Candidatus Pseudothioglobus singularis PS1: one gene and its partner. The protein of the gene in region 2 interacts with the protein of the main gene of each other region in a pairwise test. Links are inferred from orthologs where the notes say so. Each region holds a gene or a part of one and is shown on either strand. Other genes may lie near its edges.

Region 1 (6,910 bases), 430 kb from region 2 along the record:
TTGTAAACTGGGACCCCATTGATCATACAGTACTTGCTAACGAACAAGTTGTGGATGGTTGTGGATGGCGCTCGGGCGCTCCCGTTGAGAAAAAAGAGATTTCTCAGTGGTATATGAAAATAACTGATTATGCAGACGAGCTCTTGGCAGACATTCAAAAACTTGATGGTTGGCCTGATGCTGTTAAAATGATGCAAACTAACTGGATAGGTAAATCAGTTGGTCTAGATATTGAGTTTAAGCTTAATAACGCAAATTCAATTACAGTCTATACAACAAGGCCAGATACGCTCTATGGCGTTACATATCTTGCCATCGCTGCAGAGCACCCTCTGGCAATAGAATCCGGTAAAAAAGATAAACAGGTTCAAAAATTTCTTGATGAATGCAAAAAAATGGAAACTGCTGAGGCTGCAATCGAAACCATGGAAAAAAAGGGTGTTGATTCTGGACTCACGTGCATCCACCCCCTAACTGGGGAAAAAACTCCTATCTGGATTGCAAACTTTGTTTTAATGGGCTATGGCACTGGAGCAGTTATGAGTGTTCCAGCCCATGATCAAAGAGACTATGAGTTTGCCAATAAATACAATATTCCTATTAAAGAAGTGATTGCTGACTCCAATGGCCTAGTTGATATAAGCGAAGAAGCATTCGTTGAAAAAGGAATTCTTATCAACTCTGGTGAGTTCTGTGGCCTTGACTTCGGCGTCGCATTTAAGGCAATAAGCCAAAAACTATCGAGCCTAAAAATGGGTGAAGAAAAAACTAATTATCGCCTAAGAGATTGGGGAATTTCAAGACAGCGATATTGGGGTTGTCCAATTCCAATAATAAACTGCCCTTCTTGTGGGGCTATTCCAGAGTCTCTTGAAAATCTCCCGGTTCGACTCCCAGAAAATGTGGCAATAGATGGAGTGGGTTCACCACTTAAAAAAATGCCTGGTTTTTATAAGACGCCTTGTCCAAAATGTGGAATAGATTCGGAGAGAGAAACAGATACCTTTGATACTTTTTTTGAATCTTCTTGGTATTTTGCACGTTACACCTGTGTTGATCAGAAGGATGCGATATTAGATGAACGAGCCAATTATTGGCTTCCAGTAGACCAGTATATTGGAGGCATAGAGCACGCCATATTACATCTTTTATACTCACGTTTTTTTACAAAACTCCTGCGGGATGAGGGCATTGTAAAGACAAATGAGCCGTTCACCAATCTTCTCACTCAGGGGATGGTGCTTAAAGATGGGGCCAAAATGAGCAAATCAAAAGGCAATACAGTTGACCCAGAAGAAATGATTTCAAAATACGGGGCAGACACCGCACGACTCTTTATTTTATTTGCTGCTCCTCCAACTCAAGATCTTGAGTGGTCAGACACGGGCATCGAAGGCTCTCATAGGTTTATAAACAAATTTTTTCGACTTGTAAGTAGTTTTGTGGAGTCAAAAAACAGCGTTGTTGTTTCAAAAATAGATACCTCTAAGCTTACAGAAGAGCAAAAAACAATTCGTCAAAAAACCCATTTAGCCCTGCAAAAAGTAGGCGATGATTTTGGAAGAAGGCATTCTTTTAATACCGCAATTGCTGCTATGATGGAGTTAAACAATACGCTATCAAAATATAATGATGACTCACGAGAAGGGGCCTTCATAAAACGAGAGGCAATTGAGATAATGGTTAAATGCCTCAGCCCCGTTATGCCTCATGTTTGTCACCACCTTTGGTTTTTGTTGGGAGGGAAAGAAGCGGTAGTTAACTCAAGCTGGCCTATAGTGGATGATTCAGCCCTTGTTCAAGAAAATGTTCAACTAATAGCCCAGGTTAATGGAAAACTACGGGCAAAAATAGAAGTGCCATTAGACTCCGAAAATAAACTTGTAGAAGAGGCAGCGCTTTCAGATGAAAGAGTTTTAAAGTTCACTGAAGGCAAAGCAATAATCAAAGTAATTGTTGTTCCAAATCGACTAATCAACATTGTTGTAAAAGACTAAATATCTAATGGATCGTGCTTAATGCTTAAGCATTTTCTCTACTTGCTCTCTTAAAATTAGCTCCATTACAAAGCCCATCTTTCCGCCTGGAACAACTAACGTATTGGGTCGGGACATAAATGAGCCTGCTACCATATCTTGTAGGTAAACAAAGTCACAATACTTGTGGTCCTGAAACCTAACAACGACAAAACTTTCATCTTGAGTTGGTATGTCTCTTGCTATAAAAGGATTAGACGTGTCAACAGTTGGAACTCTTTGAAAATTTATATGGGTTCTTGAAAATTGGGGGGTAAGGTAGTTTATATAATCCCACATTCGTCTATGGATTGTGTCAACAGTTGCCTCTGCACTATATCCTCTTTGCTCTTTATCTCTATGAATTTTTTGAATCCACTCCAGATTCACAACGGGCACCACGCCTATCAGTAAATCAACATATTTAGCTACGTCGATGTTTCCATCTTTGACGCCCCCATGCAGGCCCTCATAAAACAATAAGTCACTATCTCTTCCAACATCTTCCCACTCGGTAAACTCACCAGCATTTTTCCCAAAAGGAGCCCCCTCTTCATCAGAATGAATATAGTAGCGTCGATCACAATGCCCTTTTTCACCATACTGTTTAAATGTTTTTTCAATCAGATCAAAATGATTTGCTTCAGGACCAAAATGACTAAAGTACTTATTTCCTTTTTTATCTTCAAGCTCCATTGCAGTCTTCATCTGTTTGCGATCAAACTTATGAAAACTATCACCCTCAATAATAACTGGCCTAGCACCAACCCTTCCAAATATATGATTGAATGCATTTTTAACAGTCGACGTTCCAGCTCCGGAAGAGCCAGTTATAGCGATAACAGGATGTTCTTTTGACATAACCCTACCATTTGTAAGTAATTAAAGTAATTATCTTACAAATGCGGTCAGGTGGTTAGTAAATAAATTCGTAACTCGAATTAATTCAATTCAAGTTATTAGTTTACTAAATTAGAAGTCGAGGTTGTCTACCTTAAGTGCATTTTCTTCAATAAAGTTTCTTCTTGGCTCAACCTCGTCACCCATAAGTGTTGTAAAAACATCGTTTGAAGCAATTGCATCTTCGATTTTAACTTTAAGCATTACTCTAGACTCAGGATTCATTGTAGTATCCCACAACTGATCAGGATTCATTTCTCCAAGCCCCTTATATCGTTGAAAACCCTGTCCCTTTCTTGCCTCAACCAAAAGAAAGTTGAGGGCGGTAGTAAAGTCTGGTGTTTTTACCTCTTTTGCGCCTTTCTGAACAAATGTTTCGTCAGTAAACATACTCTCAACCTGGCTTGAGTACTTTTCTATATTTTTATATTCTCTTGATTCAAAAAAACCTACATCAAGAACAGATGTACTTGTTTCAACACCATATGTTTTCATCGAATAAATCACGCTATTGTTTGAAAAGCTTAGATCGTGACTCTCAGACATGGAGCTACTATTATTCATTTTTTGTTGAAGAGACTCACACCATTCTTTAGCTTTCTTTGGATCATTTAGGTCCATCTTTGGCATTCCTAGAATAGCCCTTAACAAAGGCTCATTGTATTTTTTACCAAGTTTTACAATAATCCCAATAGACTCATAGTAGCTTGATACAATTTTTTCAAGTGCAACACCTTGAATTGCTGGAGTATCGCTATTAACAAAAAGATTAGCATCATGGATAGCCTCTTGTTGCAAATACTCATCAAGCTCTGCATCATCTTTTAAGTATCGCTCTTGTTTTCCTTTTTTGATTTTATATAAAGGCGGTTGTGCAATATAAAGATAGCCATTTTCAATAAGCTCAGGAAAGTGTCTATAAAAGAAAGTTAATAGAAGGGTTCTAATGTGGGCGCCGTCTACATCAGCATCCGTCATAATCACAATCTTGTGGTATCTGAGTTTTTCAATATCATATTCTTCTTTGCCAATTCCGCAACCCAAAGCAGTAATTAAAGTACCAACTTCTTGGGAGGAAAGGATTTTTTCAAATCTAGCTTTCTCTACATTTAATATTTTTCCCTTAAGAGGAAGAATTGCCTGAGTTCTTCTATCTCTTCCTTGTTTAGCAGAGCCTCCCGCTGAGTCCCCCTCAACAAGGAAAATTTCTGATTCAGCAGGGTCTTTTGTTTGACAATCACTCAACTTTCCAGGAAGGCCTGCAATATCTAAAGCACCTTTTCTACGGGTCATTTCTCGGGCTTTTCTGGCTGCGTCGCGCGCCCTTGAGGCCTCGAAAATTTTACTTATTATGATTTTTGCTTCTGCGGGGTTTTCAAGAAGATATTCTCCAAGCTTTTCGTTTACAGAAGACTCAACAGGCGCCCTAACCTCTGAGGAAACAAGCTTATCTTTAGTTTGGGAAGAGAATTTTGGGTCAGGAACCTTAATGGAAAGTATCGCTGTTAAACCCTCTCTGGTATCTTCTCCGGTAATAGCTGCTTTTTCTTTTTTAGCTAGTCCTGAGGCATCGATAAAATTATTAAGTGTTCTAGTGAGGGCGGCCCTAAGGCCTGCAAGATGGGCTCCTCCATCTCTTTGCGGTATGTTGTTTGTAAAACAATAAACGCTCTCTTGATAAGAATCACTCCATTGAAGCGCAACATCAACTGAGATGTCATCTTTTTCTGTAGCAATGGAAATAATATCACTATGTATAGGGTTCTTTGATTTGTTTAAATGCTCAACAAAGGCTGTAATTCCGCCCTCATAAACAAAGACATCTTTTTTATCAGACCTTTCATCATTGATCTCAATGTGTACGCCTGAATTTAAAAATGAAAGCTCTCTTAATCTATTAGAAAGTGTTTCAAACTTATAAACGGTTTCTGTAAAGATTTCTGCACTAGGCTTAAAATGAATTATGGTTCCAGTTTTATCTGTTTTTCCTGTTGTCTTTAATGGCTCTTTAGGAACGCCCAACACATAGTCTTGCTCATAAATATCACCACCCCTGAAAATAGTCAAATGAAGCGACTCAGACAAAGCATTTACTACTGAAACACCAACCCCATGAAGCCCCCCAGATACCTTATAAGAGTTATCATCAAACTTACCTCCCGCATGCAGGATTGTCATAATAACTTCAGCGGCAGATATTTGTTCTTCAGGGTGAATGTCTACAGGAATACCTCTTCCGTCATCAGTAACTGATATGGAGTTATCATCGTGGATTACAACTTCAATTTTGGAGCAATGGCCGGCTAAAGCTTCATCAATTGAGTTATCGACAACTTCGAAAACCATGTGGTGTAAACCTGTACCATCATCGGTATCGCCAATATACATTCCAGGGCGTTTCCTAACAGCGTCCAAACCCTTTAAAACTTTAATATTGGAGGCTTGGTATTCTTCGGTCATAACTGCCCCTTTAAAAATAAATTTATTATACCACGGCTGCGTTGTTTAGCGCCATTTCATCTGTATTTTTTAAGTCTAATTATGTATTAAAAAAAGATCGTTATAAACCCTTTAGAACGCCTTTTTTAATTTCAAAAATGGTTGTCTTTTTGGGGTCTAAGGGTAAGTCAATGTTGCCAATATCTGAAATAAAAATTTGAATATTGATTTCAGTTAAATAATCAATAATAGACTTAATTTTGCTTTGGTCAAGTTCTGATGAAACATCATCAATTAATACAATTGGTTTTGTTTTGTTTTGAACAAGAATCAAAACTTGAAGCATCCAAAAAACAATTGACATTTTTTTCTGCTCACCTCTTGAAAGAAAGCTTTCGTTTCTTTTGTTTAAGAGATATTCAATATTCGCCCTATGGGGTCCATAACTCAAGTATTTAGTTTTAAAAAAATTTGTTTTATTTTTTAAAAGATACTCTAATATTTTTACCTGACTAAGGGGATCAACCTCTTTTGGCCAGCCTGTTTGAATGTGAAAAGTAAAATTATCATTAGCTTTAATTAAACTATTGAGTCTTCCCTTGGATTGGTCGTTAAGGAGAGTTTTTAACTGCTCCACATAATCCATACGGCCCTTTGTAATGTCTACAGAAAGACTTGCAAACTGTGTAAACCACTCGTCAAGCTCTCCTTTGTTCCCGCTTGTGAGCAGCGTGTTAATGTTTTTAAGGGTTTTTTTATAAGTTTTATATGCTGTAAGTGTTTCGTTACTTTTATTATGAAAAACCCCCCAATCAAGATAAGATCTTTTTAATTTGGGAGACCCCCCTACAACAAATCCACGATCTGGTGAGATAATTTGTATCGGAAGAATTTGGCTTAAAAGACTATTACTAGAGATTTTTTCTTCGTCAATTAAAATCTGGCTTTTATCGCGAGATTTTATAATACTGACTTTTTGTTTGTCTACAAGTGCGGTTATTTTTATTTGTTGCTCGTCAAATGGAATGATGTCTTTTAGGTTTTTAGTCTTAAATGACCTACTATGTCCTAAGTAATATATTGATTCAATGAAGTTTGTTTTGCCTTGGCCATTTTGTCCAATTATTAAATTGATGTTATTGTTGGGCAGCAGATATTGATCTGTCAAATTTCTAAACTTTAAAACATGCAGCTTTTCAATAATTGCCATTAAAGCACAACAACTATATTCTCATTGGCATAATAATATATTGATAACTTTCGTCACCGACAGCACTTAATAAACACGATTTGTTTTCACCTCCTGGTATGACCATGTTCACCTCTTTAGAAGTTAGTTTTTCAAGAACTGAAATTAAATAATGAATATTAAAAGCAATTTCTAGTTCTTTTTCTTGCTTCGTTACCTCAATTTGGGTTTCAGCTCTACCTCTCTCTGAGTGAGAAAAAATACTAAGCTTGTCTTCTCTAAAAACAAGTTTGACACCTTTAGTTCTCTCATCTACAAATATTGAGGCTTGCTGCAAGCTAGATAAAAAGTCTTCACGATCAATAAC
Region 2 (7,182 bases):
TGAAAGAGAGATTCTATTTGAGGAAATAGAGCAACTATGCCATCTGGGGATGAAGTCAAATCAATCTGATTGTTTAATTCTGATATTGAGCTCTCATAACTATCAAGAAGTGAACTTTCATTGGAGTTATATAAGCCAGAAAGCTCCTGTGTTTTTGACTCAAGAGTCTTTGACAGGATTTGAACCTTCTCTAGTAGCTCAGCTGAACTATTAACTTCAGTCAATGGATTTGACTCATTAGAGAGCTCTTTTAATGTTTTGGCTTTAACTTCAGCTCTCTCAGCAAGCTTAGAAAAGCTATCCGTTACCTTTACTAACTCAGAATAATCAGTTGCACTTTGAGCTTGAGCACTAAGGTCATCTGCCCTCTTAGTCATCGCCTGTATAAAATTCAAATCTTTATTGAGTATCCTAAGGTCTGCAATTTCAGATGCAGGGGGTATACACTCAATGATGCTTTGTTGAGGAAGTGGCCTAACTGCTGCCATAATGAGCTCCTTTAATTTTTAATATTTATTCTAACACTTTCAATTTAAAAATTATCAACAGTTAATCTAATAACTTTTAAATTAATTTAGATAATAAAAAAATTGCCCGTATTTATCTAAACTACGGGCAATTTTTTATTTTAAATAGTAAGTATTAACTTACTAATTTTTATTTACAGTGAAGCTTCTACAGCAGCAGCAACATCTGCGCTAACCCATGGCTTCCAAACATCTCCATGAGAAGACAAGAATTCAACAGAAGCGTCCGCTCCAGTTCCACCTGTATCTTCCATCCAAACTAACATTTCGTTCATGACAGTACCAGGCCATGTGCGAGCAGAAAAGTAATCCATAGCTCCTTTAGGTCCGTTATAGTACATGTTGTCACTAAGAAGAGTGTTAACACGTGAGTTAATCCAAGCTGATGGCTCAGGGTCTGAACAGTTATCGCCACCTAGTGCAATACATCCAACCCAGTTGTCATCACCAGCATAAGGCACACCAAAGTCAACAGCTCTTAAGTCATACTTTCCAACTAAAGAAGTTGGGTTCCAGTAGTAACCAAACCAGTTCTCACCTTGCTCTGATGCTTTAGCAATAGATCCATCAAGACCAGCAGCTGATCCAGGATCAATTAGGTTCCAGCCCAAAGCTTCCATATCAAATGCTTTGTAGAGACTTTGATTTGACAATTGACAACCCCAACCAGCAGGGCAGCCGTGGAAGGCGCCTCTTGAAGGGTCTTCTTTGTCTGGGAATAAGTCAGGACGTGCAAGAATTGCTTGTGCAGTTGTCAATTCTGGGTGTGCATCAAGCGTGTGAGGAAGAACCCACCAGCCCTCTCCAAGTCCACTCATTGGTGCAATATTACCAATATGTAAGCGTCCAGCACCAACAGCACTATCAACTAGATCTGCCATCGCATTTGCCCAAATCTCTGGTGCAACGTCAGGTTGTCCAGTTTCATTCATTGAAGTGAATGTAGGCATAGTTGAACCGGCAACTAACTCAACTTCACAGCCCATTGCTTCCAACATTGCTTTATCAACGTTAGCCATCAATGAAGCTGAGGCCCAGTTCATATCTGCAATAGTAACTTTTCCACATTTAGCAGCATTTGCCGAAGTGCTGAGCAATAAAGCTGCAGCTACCGCACCAAATACTTTAGTAGTGAATTTAATATTCATATATCTTTCTCCTAAAGGATTATTTTAATATTAGAGTGAACAATTTCATACTCTAAAATGATTATAGCAACTGAAAAAAAATATTTTAGTTTTTTTTTAAAAAAAATAAAAAATATTTTTGAATAATTTATCAATAACTTACAAAGACTTAAAAGAATACAACATCTATTTCAAACGAACAATAGTTTAAATTGAACTCATAAATTAATAACTAAATATTAAACTACTCTTCTGAAGTAACTTCAATCTCGTCAGCACCCTCTTCGTCATCGTCAGTTTCTGCTATTTTAGCGACTGAAACGAGCGCCTCATCATCAGCAATATTAATAAGAGTCACACCTTGAGTATTTCGTCCAATAATAGAGACATCAGCTGCACGAGCCCTAACCAAAGTACCTTTATCTGAGATTAACATCATTTCGTCTTCATCAGTTACCTGAATAGCACCAACAACCTGTCCATTCCTATCTGATGTCTTAATTGAAATAACGCCTGAACCACCTCTTGCCTGAGTACGATATTCATCAAGTTGCGTTCTCTTGCCATAGCCCTTTTCAGTTGCAGTTAGAATTGGATCATCAGACTCAGCTACAATCAGTGAAACTACTTTATCTTTGTCAGACAGCCTTATACCTCTTACACCAATAGCAGTCCTTCCTACAGAGCGGACATCAGACTCCTTAAAGCGAATTGATTTACCTGCAGAAGAGAATAGTAGAATATCATGCTCTCCCGCGGTAATTTCAACGCCAACAAGTTTATCATCATCTCTCAACTCAATAGCAATGATGCCGCCTTTCCTAGGTCTTGAAAAGTTTTGAAGAGAAGTTTTTTTACAGGTGCCTGAACTCGTCACCATAAACACGAACTGGTCATTGGTAAATTCTTTTACTGGCAATATTGCATTGATTGACTCATCCTTGTCTAATGGCAAGAGATTGATGATTGGTTTTCCTCTTGAAATTCTTGAAGCCATTGGTAGTTCATAGACTTTGAGCCAATGTACCTTGCCCGTTGAAGAGAAACATAGGACAGTATCATGGGAATTAGCAACAAATAATTGATCCACAAAATCCTCATCCTTCATCTTGGTAGCTGCCTTACCCTTTCCGCCTCTTCTTTGTGCATGGTAGTCACTGAGTGACTGCGCTTTTACATAGCCGCCGTGAGACAGAGTTACTACCCTATCCTCTTGAGCAATAAGATCCTCAAGTGTTAGGTCAATCTTGTTCTCTATGATCTCGGTCATTCTAGCGTTACCATAATTATCACGAATTTCAATAATTTCATCACGGATGACCTGCATCAGGAGGTCTGGCGTTTGAAGAATATCTAATAAGTTTTTGATTTGTTCTAATAGCTCATTGAATTCATTAAAAATTTTGTCTTTTTCAAGGCCCGTTAATCTGTGAAGTTTTAAATCAAGAATGGCTTGCGCTTGCTTCTCTGATAGCTGGTAGTCACCATTTTTTTGGAGGCCTAGTGCAGAATCAAGGTCTTGAGGCTTAAACTGTGCCATGTCTCTATCACCAATAAGCTCTTGAATGACAGACCCTTGCCAAGTTCTTGCAACCAAACCATCTTTTGCCTCACTTGGGTTTGGCGCAGCTTTTATTAGTTCAATAATTTCATCAATATTAAAAAGTGCAACCGACAAACCTTCTAATAGATGTGCTCTATCTTTTGCTTTATTGAGTTCAAAAATTGAGCGCCTTGTAACCACCTCTCTTCTATGGGCTATAAAAGCATTAAGAATCGATTTGAGGTTCATTAGTTTTGGCATGCCATGATCGATTGCGACCATGTTGATTCCAAAAACAGTTTGCATTTCTGTGAGCTTATAAAGGTTATTGAGCATTATCTCTGGAACTTCACCCCGACGAAGCTCTATGACCATTCTCATTCCATCCTTATCAGATTCATCCCTAAGTCCAGTAATTCCATCTATCTTCTTATCTTTAACGAGTTCTGCGATTTTGCCAATAAGCCTTGCTTTATTGACCTGATAAGGAAGTTCAGTAACGACAATACTTAATTTGTCCTCACCCTCAACATGTGACCTTGAACGTAAGTAAATCTTTCCTTTACCAGTCTCATAGGCTTCACGTATGCCACTCGCACCATTAATGATGCCAGCAGTCGGAAAATCAGGACCCGGAAGAACCTCTAGCAGTTCATCTACAGTAATCTCTTCATTGTCAATAACTCTGAGGCATGCTTCTGTAATCTCTGTTAAGTTATGAGTAGGGATATTGGTGGCCATACCAACCGCAATACCTGAGGAGCCATTAATTAATAGATTTGGAACGCGAGTTGGTAGAACTCCAGGCTCACTTTCAGAGCCATCATAGTTATCAATAAAATCTACAGTCTCTTTATCTAAGTCACGAAGAAGCTCGTGTGAGAGCTTAGTCATTCTTATTTCTGTATATCTCATTGCAGCAGCACGATCACCATCTACCGATCCAAAGTTACCCTGGCCATCAACTAGTATATTTCTCATTGCGAATGGCTGAGCCATCCTTACAATCGTATCATATACCGCAGTGTCTCCATGGGGGTGGTATTTACCAATGACATCGCCAACGATTCGAGCGGATTTTTTATAAGATTTATTGTAATCATTACCAAGAACATCCATAGCGTACAAAACACGCCTATGAACTGGTTTCAAACCATCTCTAACATCGGGGAGAGCTCTTCCAACAATAACACTCATTGCGTACTCTAGATATGAGTCACGCATTTCATCTTCTATAGATATAATCGGGTATTTTTGCTCAAGAATTTCTTTAGAATCGATATCGTCAGACATAGAATAAACCTATATAAATAAGTAGGTTTTATTGTACCCTAGATGACGCAAAAACACACCAATAAATTGGCTATTTTTAATAGATAAAAATGATTAAAAAAAGCCTAAGAGTTGCGCTTATTTACGGATTTTGCAAGATCTCTTAAAAGTTTTTCAGTATCAGCCCAGCCAATGCAGCTATCAGTAATACTAACGCCATATTCTAGAGATGAAAGGGGTCCAACTTTTTGATTTCCCTCATTAATGTGAGATTCAATCATAACTCCAAAGACAGATTCAGAGCCATTCTCAATTTGAGAAGCGATATTTGCACCCACCTTTAACTGGTTTTTAAACTGCTTTTCAGAGTTCGCATGAGAGAAGTCAACCATCACCTTAGAAACTAGTCCTTTACTTTTAAGTTTTTCGCAGGTGCTTTCAACGTTTTCTTCTGAATAATTTGGCCCATCTTTTCCACCTCTTAAGATAATATGGGCAGTATCATTACCAAGCGATGTAAAGTGGCTTATGCCGCCATCCTTATTGACTGATAAAAGGTGGTGAGGACTATTGGCCGACTGAATGGCATCAATCGCAATATTAAGAGAGCCTCCAGTGCCATTTTTAAAGCCTACGGGGCATGATAATGCTGAGGCAAGCTCTCTATGTGACTGACTCTCAGTAGTTCTTGCGCCTATTGCGCCCCAAGAAATCAAATCTGAAAGGTACTGAGGCGTTAATACATCCAAATACTCTACGCCAACCGGCATATTAATTTCACCTAGGTCTACAAGTAGTTTTCTGGCAGTTTCAAGGCCCTTATCAATATCAAAACTTTCATCAAGATAAGGGTCATTAATCAAACCTTTCCAGCCAACTGTTGTTCTGGGTTTTTCAAAGTAAACACGCATTACTATAAATAAATCCTCAGACAACTCATCTTTTAACTTTGAAAGATTTTGAGCATATTCCATTGCAGCCTTGGTATCGTGAATCGAACAAGGCCCGACAAGAACCATAAGGCGATTATCATTTCCATAAAGGATGTTTTTAATGGTATTTCTTGCGCTTACAACTACTGATGCAGCCTTCTCAGACAGAGGAAGCTTCTCAATAAGAGCATTGGGGGACACCATAGGTGCACTTGAAATAATCCTAACATTATCTGTATTATGAAGCATCACTTATTTTTGGTTTTTTATTAATGCGTAAGCTGAATGATTATGGATGGATTCAAAATTTTCAGACTCTAGACAATAATAGCTAACTTTCTTATTAGCATTTAATTCTACAGCAATATCTCTTACTATGTCTTCAACAAACGCTGGATTTTCATAGGCTCTTTCAGTAACAACTTTCTCATCATCGCGTTTTAAAATCGCGTAAAGTTCACTCGAAGCTTTCTGCTCCGCTAAATCAATCAAATCCTCTAAATAGATAATCTCTCCCTCTGAAGCTTTTGCTTCAATTGTGATATGAGACCTTTGATTGTGAGCTCCATATTTGGAAATACTCTTTGAACAAGGACACAAGCTGGTCACTGGAACAACAACTTTAATTGAAAGGTCTGGCTCACTGTCAATAATACTCCCAATTAATGTTGCCTGATAATCTAGTAAGCTTTGGACTCCAGAAGAGGGTGCTTTTTTGTTTCGAAAAAAAGGAAAATCAACAATAACTTGTGCATCGTTAGATTCAAGTTTATCTGCAACCTTTTGAACAAGATTCATAAAGCTCTCAATACCGAAATTGCACTCTCGATCATTTAAAATTTCAATAAAACGTGACATATGCGTTCCCTTAACATTAGCAGGAAGCTCGACAGTCATTGTAAAATTTGCAACAGAAGGATGAGATGCATTATCTCGATTTACAAAATTGATTGGATGCAAAATATCCTTAATTCCAACTTGATTGATGACAATATTACGAATATCTTTTTTATTTTGTGTATCAGGTAGTAGTGTATTTTTCATAATTTATTATTCCGAGTAAGTAATTGCTGATCTAGGAGTTTCCCAAATCATCACATCATTAACTTTAACATTCTCATCATTAACCAAAAGTTCATCTTCATCATAAAAATACTTTACATTCTTTTCTGCTGTTGGATTGAGAACATCAAATGGCTCTATTTCATTCAAATATTGGTGATCTACCCTTTTTATCACCAATTTCGTTTGCTTCTTAATTTCACGAAAATCAATTGCGATACCATTATCATCTAAGACTTGAGAGCATACAGACACTTCAACTTGCCAATTATGCCCATGAAGCCTGGAACAATCACCAGGATAATTTCTCAGTGAATGAGCAGATGCAAAGTCAGTAACAATTTTTAGTACGAACATTTTCGGAAAAATTGATAAAAAAAAGCGGAATTATACCTACTTAAATCTTACTATACCACCCACAATTATTGTGAGAATTGATCAAATAAAAGAAGAAAATGAAGATGTTTTGGAAGAACTTAGTCTATTACGTCAATTCCAAGTGCTTTACCATGGACTCCAGGAATCGTGAGACCCTTCCTTGCTCGGTGACTAGTAAAATTAACCAAGTCCTCAAAAGAGTATTGTTTATGTTTCTTTCCGTTTCCATACTCTACTCGCAGCTTTTGATTGTCTTTAATTGTACAAATTCCTATTAGAAACTCTTCTCGAGCAACAAAGTCATCTGTTTTAATCTGAATAAGCTTATTACCCTTTCCCTT

Evidence for each region.
Region 1: the proteins of gyrA (region 2) and gyrB interact in binary tests that used the Escherichia coli proteins (3 or more experiments, as listed by UniProt). The link is inferred for Candidatus Pseudothioglobus singularis PS1 from one-to-one orthologs.

What each region holds. Positions count from the first base shown.
Region 1 is NZ_CP006911.1:1,706,363-1,713,272, forward strand. What follows is about bases 2,682-5,772. They hold gyrB (DNA topoisomerase (ATP-hydrolyzing) subunit B), read right to left. Parts: upstream 5,376-5,772; coding sequence 2,988-5,375; downstream 2,682-2,987. Other genes in these bases: W908_RS08640 (phosphoribulokinase), read right to left, coding at 2,682-2,876; recF (DNA replication/repair protein RecF), read right to left, coding at 5,476-5,772. Outside these bases: leuS (leucine--tRNA ligase), read left to right, coding at 1-1,997; more of W908_RS08640, read right to left, coding at 2,016-2,681; more of recF, read right to left, coding at 5,773-6,564; dnaN (DNA polymerase III subunit beta), read right to left, coding at 6,578-6,910. UniProt on the Escherichia coli protein: DNA gyrase negatively supercoils closed circular double-stranded DNA in an ATP-dependent manner to maintain chromosomes in an underwound state.
Region 2 is NZ_CP006911.1:1,282,111-1,289,292, forward strand. What follows is about bases 1,695-4,860. They hold gyrA (DNA gyrase subunit A), read right to left. Parts: upstream 4,491-4,860; coding sequence 1,899-4,490; downstream 1,695-1,898. Other genes in these bases: W908_RS06490 (3-deoxy-7-phosphoheptulonate synthase), read right to left, coding at 4,595-4,860. Outside these bases: W908_RS08920 (ABC transporter permease subunit), read right to left, coding at 1-488; W908_RS06480 (glycine betaine ABC transporter substrate-binding protein), read right to left, coding at 662-1,675; more of W908_RS06490, read right to left, coding at 4,861-5,650; GTP cyclohydrolase FolE2, read right to left, coding at 5,654-6,445; 6-carboxytetrahydropterin synthase QueD, read right to left, coding at 6,452-6,820; parC (DNA topoisomerase IV subunit A), read right to left, coding at 6,940-7,182. UniProt on the Escherichia coli protein: A type II topoisomerase that negatively supercoils closed circular double-stranded (ds) DNA in an ATP-dependent manner to maintain chromosomes in an underwound state.